3 regions of the Fervidobacterium nodosum Rt17-B1 genome follow, and region 2 is predicted to be linked to each of the others. Evidence: predicted binding sites of a transcription regulator. Region 2 holds the regulator's gene; each other region holds the start of a gene.

Region 1 (3,291 bases), 940 kb from region 2:
TCATAACCAACGTATCCCGGAGGTGCACCTATAAGTCTGGCTACTGAATGCTTTTCCATATATTCGCTCATATCGATTCTTATAAGCGCTTTTTCACTACCAAATAGTACATCCGCTAATCTCTTAGCAAGCTCTGTCTTACCAACTCCGGTTGGTCCGAGGAACAAGAACACACCAAGTGGTCTTTTTGGATTTCTAATACCTGCACGGGACATTTTGATTGCATTCGAAACAATCTTCACTGCTTCTTCTTGGTCAACAAACTTTTCATGTATTATCTTTTCAAGGTTCTTTATCTTTTCCTTTTCATCACCCATTATTTTACCGACGGGGATACCCGTCCATCTTTCAATAACACTTGCGATATCTTCTTCAACTATTTCTTTCTTTCCATCAATTTTTGCTCTTGCCGCAGCTTCGTCTACAAGATCAACTGCTTTGTCTGGCAAAAATCTGTCGGTGATATACCTTGCGGACATCTTCGCCGCAAACTCAATTGCCTTATCACTTATAGAGACGTTGTGGAATTCTTCAAATTTGGCCTTCAAACCTTTCAAGATTTCGATGGTTTCTTCTATACTTGGTTCTGGGACAAAGATTACTTGGAATCTTCTTGCTAACGCTTTGTCTTTTTCAATATGTTTCCTGTATTCTTCAACTGTAGTCGCACCGATAACCCTTAACGTTCCACGGGCAAGCTCTGGTTTTAGAATGTTACCTGCATCAAGTGCACCCTCAGCGGCACCAGCACCAACAACTGTGTGTAATTCGTCGATAAAGAGTATAACGTCTGTTCTCTTCTTAAGTACGTCTATAAGTTTTTTTAGTCTTTCCTCGAATTCCCCTCTGAATTTCGTACCAGCAACCAATCTTGCAAGGTCTAATTTAAGTATTGTTTTATTCTTCAAGAATTCTGGCACGTCCTTATTAACAATCCTTTGCGCAAGCCCTTCAACAATCGCTGTTTTACCAACGCCTGGGTCACCTATCAGAACGGGGTTGTTCTTAATCTTGCGTCCAAGTATCTCAATCATCCTGTTGATTTCATTTTCACGGCCAACTACAGGCATGAGTTGTCCGTTTTTTGCCATTTCGGTGAGGTTTTCAGTAAACTTTGCAAGAATGTCGATGTTTTCTTCTTCAGAATAAGTCCTTTGCATTCTTAATTGTTTTATAGCACTGTAAAGCGCATCTTGTGTTACCCCGTATTTACTCAATAACCTATAAGTTGTTGTCTCTGGTACAATAGCCATTGCTAAAAGTAAGTGGTCTGTACCAACCTTTTCATCTCCCATTCTTTTCGCTTCGCGTTTTGCCTCGTTAATAACTTTTGTTGTATCTGGGGTTATGTAAATTTGGTTTGTACCACCGCTGCCAGAATAGTAATAACCACCTTTTGAAGAAATAATCCTTTCAACATCTCTTCTCAACGCATCCGTATCAACATTGAGGAAAGTAAGAATATCTACAGCTGCGGTTTTAGTGTTTTCAAGCATAGTTAACAAAATATGCTCAGGCGCCAACTGGTTTTGTCTGTAACGATTTAAGACGTCGTTAACAGACTGGAGTATCTCTTGAGCATTTTCCGTGAAGTCCTCCATGTTAAATACCATAAAATCATCTCCTTTTTTCTATTTTTTTCTTTTTCCTTTCGTTTTGAATTTTACCATATTATCACTTATATGTCAAGAGTGATATTTTTTAATTTTGTGTTACTTTGAATAAGTTGGTTTTTTGTTTAGTTGTTGAAGTTTTCTGGCCTAATGGTACAATTGAATTAGAATAGTTTGAAATACGAACAAAATAGGTAAAAAAGGAAGATGGTGTATAAATGTCTCAACCTTTGCTTATAACTTTATTCACCTTTATCGATGGACTTGCTCAGGGGATATACGGAACACTATTTAATTTAGTTTTAAGACAAAGCGGAGTTCCAACAAGTATTGTTGGAAAAATAACTTCTAATAGTTTGTGGGGAGCGGCATTTTTTGGATTGGTATTTGGCTTTTTTGCTGATAAGTTCGATAAGAAAAAACTGATAATATTTTCGCAATTGTTAGGTATATTTTTTGGCGTATACCGTGTAATCACCAAATCTTATTTTCAACTGATTATCACTTCGTTCTTTTTTGGTGGGTTCACTTCAGCTACTTCCATAATTTTATCGACTCTCTTAGTTCTTAAAACTGATAGTGACAATAGGGCAAAATTTTTTGGTTTAAATTTCGGAGTTGGAATGTTTACCGGAGTTATAGGAAATGTTTTGGGTGGAGTACTTGGCGATATGTTTCCAGCAAAATGGGTTCTTATCACTGCAAGCCTTTCAAGAATTTTTGCTATAATTCCTTTAAGAAAATTGAGGATTCAAAATGAAGTAAATCTTAAAAATTCCAATGTTATTGACTTTCAAGAATTTATATCTGTATTTTCTCCTAAAAAATCTAAAGTAGTTTTCTACTATATGCTATCAACGATAAGTGTTGGTTTCGGGGCTGGATTGTTCGTTAGTTTTGGAAATGTCATATTTTACGATTTATTCAAAATGAGTGCTTCCGTTATAGGTATAATTTTAGCTTTGGCGCAATTGGCAACAAGCCTTGGGGCAGTGTTTTCTCACAAACTTGGTAAGAGGTTCGGCGATATGAATATACTTATCTTTTCTTACGTAGTTGTACCTATACTTATAGTCTCTTTAAGTTTTGTGAGAGAACCGATAACATTTACAAGTGTCTATATAGTTAGATTCGCAGTTATGAACATGGTTAGTCCTTTGCTAAGCGCACTCGTTTATTCAAATGTTAGGCGTGATAAGATTGCAACTATAAACGGCGCTAATAATTTCGTTAATAATGTATCACGTGCTCTGTCTGCTGAGATGTTTTCACTTCTAACTGCTTTTAAAAATGGTTATACACTTATATTCGTAATAAGTTCCATTTTCTACTTTGCAAACGCTTATGTTATGATAAAGATGTACAAGCATATTAAAAATTCCGTATAATACAGAATTTGGAGGTGCTTTTACGAATTTTGATAAATCGAAATTCCTTGATAATTCCAGACAGTTGTTTAAATTAGCCCTTCCATCGATTGTTGGTAGTGTTATGCAATCGATGTACGATATAGTGGATTTATTTTGGATAGGTAGGCTATCGTCTAAGGCGATAGCCGGTGTTACTTTATTTTCGACAATTTTTTGGATAGTCGAGATACTCAACGAAATAATAGGGACATCCTCCGTCTCTATGATTTCACAATCTTACGGAAAAGGAGACAAGAAGCTAACAAGTA
Region 2 (3,291 bases):
GTATTCAACAGTCTCAACAGGTTCTTCTTCAGTTCTGTACTCTGGTGGAATTTCCGACTTATCAATTGGTTTGATTACAACATCTGAGAAATAAACAGTTGTTACTTCTTGTCTTCCAAGTTCAAAGCCGAACGTTACAGTTTCATCCGCTCTGTCAGGATGAGTATAGTAAAATTCATAAGTCTTCCATTCTTGTGTCAGTTCTATCGTTTGCGAGAAATAATTCGTCCATGGATCATGAGTTTGGAGTATTTTCACATTAATTTTTCTTGGTTTATCCGCCTTGGCTCTGAAATAAATATAATAGCTCTGTTTTGGTGTTAAATTAACCCATTGATTGAATTGTATGTGCCATGTATCAGAACCAACATCCGCAAGTTTTATGTGCACATAACCATCTTTAACACCATAGCTCTCAACCTTTCCACTGCTGACACCGTACTTTGCAGCTTCCCAAAGCCACCAATCATATGGATTCTTTTGTTGATCGTTTGTTATGGGAACTAAAAACCTTCCGTTATTTACAACACTTGTACTTGAAACATTTCCACCAAACACGAAAGACGAAATCAAAAAAGAGCACTTGTTAATAGCAAAAACTCCGCAACTCTTCTCATATTTTCACACCTCCAAATTCCTAAATAGTTAAATTAACTTTTATCACAGTTAAAGATTTTAGAATTATTCAGAAAAGTTTTTCCACCGAACGTTTAGTATTATACTAATGTAACCTGTTACACACAAAACTTTGAAAAATTAAACATTTAATAACAATTAAATGAAAAAATGCGAACTATAGTTTTTAATTCTCGATTTATCTTTATTTTTTATACACCCCTAGCATTTGAGCAACTGTAAAAATCGAGAGTTATTACTCTAAAAGATTGACAAAAAGAGCATTTGTGGTATAATTTTGGCAGATGGATAATAAGTTTGCTAACATAAGTGATAATTTTCAAAGCAACGAAAATCTAACAAATAAAAAAGTAAAATTCAAGCACTGAGGAGGTGCTTTTATGGATATTACAGAACGCCAAAAAAAGATACTTTACTGCATTGTTCAGGATTACATAAACACAAAAACTCCGGTAAGTTCTAAACGTGTGCTTGAGAGCGCTATTATAGGGCGTTCTGGCGCAACTATACGAAATGATATGAATAGGCTTATGAGGGCTGGTTACATTTATCAACCACACACATCCGCTGGAAGAGTTCCTACCGACAAAGGGTTACGTTTTTACGTTAGTGAATTGAAAAAAATACGTGATGAAATAAAGTCGAAAAGCACACATGTTGACACAGCGGCTAATTTTCCAATAGGTGATATGGAAAAAGTTCTCACCGGCGCGGCAAAATTGCTAAGCTCTTCAACTAAAGGCATGGTAATTATAGAAAAACCAAATCCTCTAAACCTAAGAGTAAAGAGAGTTGTAATTACACCTGTTAGTAAGAATTTTTCAATAGTGAATATAGTTACCTCGCTTGGTTTAAGCTCTTCAATACCACTTCAACATGGCGAAATTGAAAATGTAGCACACGTTGAGGAAATACTTAACAAGGTTATCTCTGGACTTACTTTGAATGAGTTTAAAACAAGAATTAAAGAAATAATATCCAAGATAAATAATTTCAAAGAATTCGATTTTTCAGAAATGGGGAAAGGGTTTTTGGAAATAACTGAGAGATTGTCTATGGAGAGATACGAAGATTACATTTCAGAAGGACTGTATAATTTGTTGTCTAATGACAGAATAAACCTTAAGAAGTTGCAAAATATACTTGGCTATGTTTCCAGTGAAGATTTTTACAAAGACGTTTTTGAATTGGAAAGCGATATATACATAGGTAAAGAACATAGCTTAAGATTTTTAGATGATTTCTCAGTAATTTTAGGTGATTTTTACGCAGAATCAACACCAATTGGACGTATCGCTGTTATATTTGACAAGTATGGAAAGTACGATCAAATAATAGATAGCTTTGAATTCATGCTTAACAGATTGACAGAATACTTCACAGTTGTATCAAGAAATGTGTAAACAGACAAGAATAAGAATATAAAGGAGGGATTTAGATGGAATTCGAAAAAGAAGAAAAAAAACAACAAAATACTGAAAACAATGAAATTAAAGAAATTAAAGAAAATACCAGTGAAGAGAATAGCGTACAAAATATAGAAGATGAGAATAAGCAACTAAAAGAAAAAGTTGCCGAGCTTGAAGCTCAGCTCAAAGAGATTCAAAATGCTGCAAGATTTATAAAAGCATCTTTCGAAAATTACAAACTAGACGTTGAACGTCAATTAAAGGAAAATACACGTAGTACCGCTCTTAGAATTTTCAGAAATCTTATACCAATTGTGGATGATTTCAAGAGGGCGCTTAATTATTACAACCAAACTCAAGATTTGGAAGAATTTTACAAAGGAACTCAGAAAATTATCGAAAAGTTTTTCAAAACATTAGAAAACGAAGGACTAAAACCAATAGATACTTCTGGAAGATTTGATCCTTTCTTACATGAAGCTGTGGAAAGGGAAGAACGCGAAGATGTAGAAGAATATACAATAATCGAGACGATTGAAGAAGGTTACACATACAACGGGCAGGTTATAAAGCCAGCGAAAGTGAAAGTAGCAATTAAACCAAGAAAAAGTTAAAAATCGTAGAATACCAGAATTAGAATTTCAGAAAATTTGAGAGGTGATTTTTATGCCAGTCAAAAAAGACTACTATGAAATATTAGGTGTTTCAAAAAATGCTAGTGATGATGAAATAAAAGCTGCGTATAAAAAGCTTGTTAAAGAGTGGCATCCTGATAGACACACTGGCGATAAGAAAAAAATTGCAGAGCAAAAATTTAAGGATATTCAGGAAGCATACGAGGTACTTTCTGACCCTCAAAAGCGTGCGATGTACGACAAATTTGGTTACGTAGGGGAAGGTATACCTTACAATTATGAATACACCACATCTTCTGGTGGAGGCTTTGGCTTTGAAGATATATTTAAAGATTTCTTCAATGATGATATCTTCAACATATTCTTTGGCAATCAGCGCACACAATCATCGCAAAGAGTATCTGGTAAAAGGGTACCAAAACGTGGCGAAGATATAAATATAGAAGTAACATTAAATGAAGCAGACGTATTCACGGGAAAGGATGTAACTGTTGAATACGATAGATATGAAGAATGTGCGCACTGTCATGGTGAAGGAGTTGAACCTGGTAGTAAGTGGGTTACATGTTCAAAGTGTCACGGGACAGGTGTTGTTCGTGAAGAAAGGAGAA
Region 3 (3,291 bases), 340 kb from region 2:
TTGTGCTTTGATTTGTGCAACTCTCTTCTTGATTTCTTCTGGCTTGCCTTTTCCGCCGACAATTATTGTTTCGTCTTTCTTAACTCTTACAACGTCTGCTCTACCAAGGTCTTGGAGTGTGAGGTCTTCGAGGTTAATTCCAACTTCTTCGCTTGCTACAATACCACCTGTGAGAATTGCTATATCTTGTAACATTGCTTTTCTTCTGTCACCGAAGCCAGGAGCTTTAACTGCTACGGTGTTAAGTGTTCCCTTGAGTTTGTTGAGAACTAACGTTGTGAGAACTTCACCTTCAACATCTTCTGCGATAATTACAAGTGGTCTTCCTGTTTGAGCTACTTTTTCAAGAATAGGGATGAGCGGTTTAACGTTTGAAAGTTTTCTATCTGTGATGAGTATGAATGGTTCATTGTAAACGACTTCCATCTTTTCTGGGTCTGTTACAAAGTATGGTGAGATGTAACCTCTGTCGAATTGCATACCTTCTGTAAATTCAACGTAAGTATCAATTGTTTTGCTATCTTCGACTGTGATAACTCCATCTTCGCCAACTTTTTCCATTGCTTCTGCGATTAATTTACCAATTTCTTCACTATTTGCACTGATTGATGCGACGTGTGCGATATCCTCTGTGCTTGAAAGTTTCTTTGAAATTTTCTTAATCTCTTCAACAACCTTTGATGTTGCTTTGTCGATACCTTTTTTAATCAATATCGGATTTGCGCCAGCTGCTACCATCTTGAGTCCTTCTTTAATCATCGCTTGAGCAAGAACTGTAGCCGTTGTTGTACCGTCACCAGCAACATCATTAGTCTTGCTTGCAACTTCTTTAACAAGTTGTGCACCAAGATTTGCAAATTTGTCTTCTAATTCAATTTCTTTTGCTATAGAGACACCATCATTTGTAATTGTTGGGCTGCCCCATGATTTTTCAATAACAACATTTCTACCTTTTGGACCCAATGTAATCTTAACTGCATTAGCGACTGCATCTACACCTGCTTCTAATGACCTTCTTGCTTCTTCACTGTATCTTAATAACTTTGCCATATCTCACACCTCCTTGAATTTTTACTCTTCTATTTTTGCTAAAATATCGCTTACATCAATGATGATGTAATCTTCATCATCTATCTTTATTTCCGTGCCAGAGTACTTGTTGTAAATTACCTTATCTCCAACTTTGAGTTGGCAATCCTCAGGAAGTTTACCAACTTCAACAATCTCTGCTTTCATGGGTTTTTCTTTTGCGGCATCTGGAAGGACAATTCCACCTGCTGTCTTTTTTTCTTCAATGATGGGCTTAATAAGTAACCTTTCACCGAGTGGTTTCACTTTCATACTCTTACCCCCTCCTGTCTAAGATTTGGTTTGATTATCACTCTAATATTCCGTTTGTTAATTTTAGTATAACAAAAAAGGGCAGTTTGTGAATTGCCGTTTTGACTGAATATAGCTTAATGTTAAAATCTAAACAGAAATATTTGCACATTTCTTCTTTTTTCTTATTCTTTCTTTGGATAAAATTTTCAGATGTTCATCGTGCAGATAAATTCATGACATTTTGAGAAACTCAACAACATATTTGTACCTTAGTTTCTTAATACTCGATATATGAGTCACATCATCATTCAAATACGTCTTTGATATTTTCATGAAACTCCTCAAAATCTTCAACTTGCTTCTCAACAAAGTCCTTCCACCTTTCAAAATCGCTTACAGCCAACTCTATACGTTTTTTCCAATCAACTAAGTGACTAACAAGCTGTTTCATGTTCGATAACGATTGGACATCAACCTCATTTTGAAGTTTACTGACGGTCAAAAACATCTCTACAACTTTATTGTTTCCAGTTTTTACAAGTTCCATCAACTGAGAAAACTGTTTCTCCCAGGTTTCAAATACACTTACAACTTTTTCAGCTGTTTCTTCAAAATCGTACTCTTCATTATCATCTTCATCGTACTCACCGATTTGGTCTATTGAATTCTGTGCCATATCTATAAATTGATCAACCATGTCGTAGAACTCCTCGAGCCAGTCGTCCATGTTGTCGGCTAAATCAGATACGTAATCAAGCCAGTCTTCTACCTTCTCAGAAACTTCTGAAACCATATCTGAAAGTTCGTCTAAGACCTCATTCAAAGAAGAGAGATAGTTGTTTTTTTGATTAACAACGAAGAGCTTTTTCTCAAGCTCGGTATGTTTGTTAATAATTTCTGAAATACGCTCATTAATAGCTTCAAAATCCATATACGTCCCCCCTTGTAGCTGTTAAATATAGGCTCAAATGAAAGTGTTCAACTGTCTTAAGCAGTACCTGTAAATTTCTTCGCTTTATTATATCACAAATCTAAGAGGTCACATTTAATCTTGCTTCTAATCGACAAATTAATAAACAAAAAGCCCTGAGAAGAATTCAGGGCTTTTTCACGATCTATTGAAATTTGGTGGAGCCGATGGGACTTGAACCCACGACCTCTACCGTGCCATGGTAGCGCTCTCCCACCTGAGCTACGGCCCCACTGGATATACCAATTGTTTGACGCTAATCATTTTACCATATTTATACAAAAAATCAAGATATTTTGTCAATTTTAAGCATGATTAATGAAGCAAATATATTTTTACATAGGATTTTAGATAATATATGTAGAAATAAGATTTGGTGAATTTTATGGATAACTGGAGGTGTCAAGCATGAAGAGAATTCATGCAAGTGGCTTTTTTGGAATATTTATTACCGTTATTTTAATAGTTTCATTAGCCTCTTGTGTTGCAAAAAAACTTGATGATTCTAATAGTCAAAAAATATCTATTTCAATTCCTTCTGTTGCTGTTATTGGAACACCGATAAATATCAATGTGGAGCCAAGAGAACCGGGTATATCGAATATAAAGGTAATTATTAGTAACAACAGTTATAACGAATTGATGTTGTTAAGCGCTTACCCTTATAGCAAAACCTGGTCACCTAAAATGCCAGGTGTGTATACGGTAAAAGCCGAAGGGTATTCTATAACTGAAGGTAAATGGTATACTGCATCCTCGACTTTGACAGTATATGATTTGGTCCCACCTTACTTAAAAGATATAAAGCTTATTCCAGAGGTGCCATATGTTGGTGACGAGGTACTTTTACAACTGAAATTAGATGGTGAAAATCCTTTTGTAGATATCAATGTTAATGGAATTTTGAGTTCGAGCACGTCGTGGTTTAGTTCTTCGACAAAGACTTCTGATAAATACGTTTATCTAAGATTGCCAAGGATAACAGAACCCGGAAAGAC

The links. The regulator HrcA, encoded in region 2, represses chaperone genes, less so after heat shock. The targets are predictions, from matches to a motif close to ATTAGCACTCNNANNNTNNGAGTGCTAAT.
Region 1: a site for HrcA is predicted at 1,671-1,699, ahead of FNOD_RS01590 (ATP-dependent Clp protease ATP-binding subunit). Genes of this name have one in related genera too.
Region 3: a site for HrcA is predicted at 1,375-1,403, ahead of groES (co-chaperone GroES). Genes of this name have one in related genera too.

The regions. Positions count from the first base shown of each region.
Region 1 covers NC_009718.1:334,599-337,889, reverse strand. The annotation lists gene FNOD_RS01590 (ATP-dependent Clp protease ATP-binding subunit) at 1-1,613, opposite strand, end outside; gene FNOD_RS01585 (MFS transporter) at 1,832-3,001, shown strand; gene FNOD_RS01580 (MATE family efflux transporter) at 3,066-3,291, shown strand, end outside.
Region 2 covers NC_009718.1:1,339,357-1,342,647, forward strand. The annotation lists gene FNOD_RS06510 (carbohydrate binding domain-containing protein) at 1-573, opposite strand, end outside; gene hrcA (heat-inducible transcriptional repressor HrcA) at 1,017-2,039, shown strand; gene FNOD_RS06520 (nucleotide exchange factor GrpE) at 2,075-2,659, shown strand; gene dnaJ (molecular chaperone DnaJ) at 2,712-3,291, shown strand, end outside.
Region 3 covers NC_009718.1:1,675,504-1,678,794, forward strand. The annotation lists gene groL (chaperonin GroEL) at 1-1,050, opposite strand, end outside; gene groES (co-chaperone GroES) at 1,072-1,341, opposite strand; gene FNOD_RS08045 (hypothetical protein) at 1,628-2,254, opposite strand; tRNA gene FNOD_RS08050 (tRNA-Ala) at 2,450-2,525, opposite strand; gene FNOD_RS08055 (hypothetical protein) at 2,702-3,291, shown strand, end outside.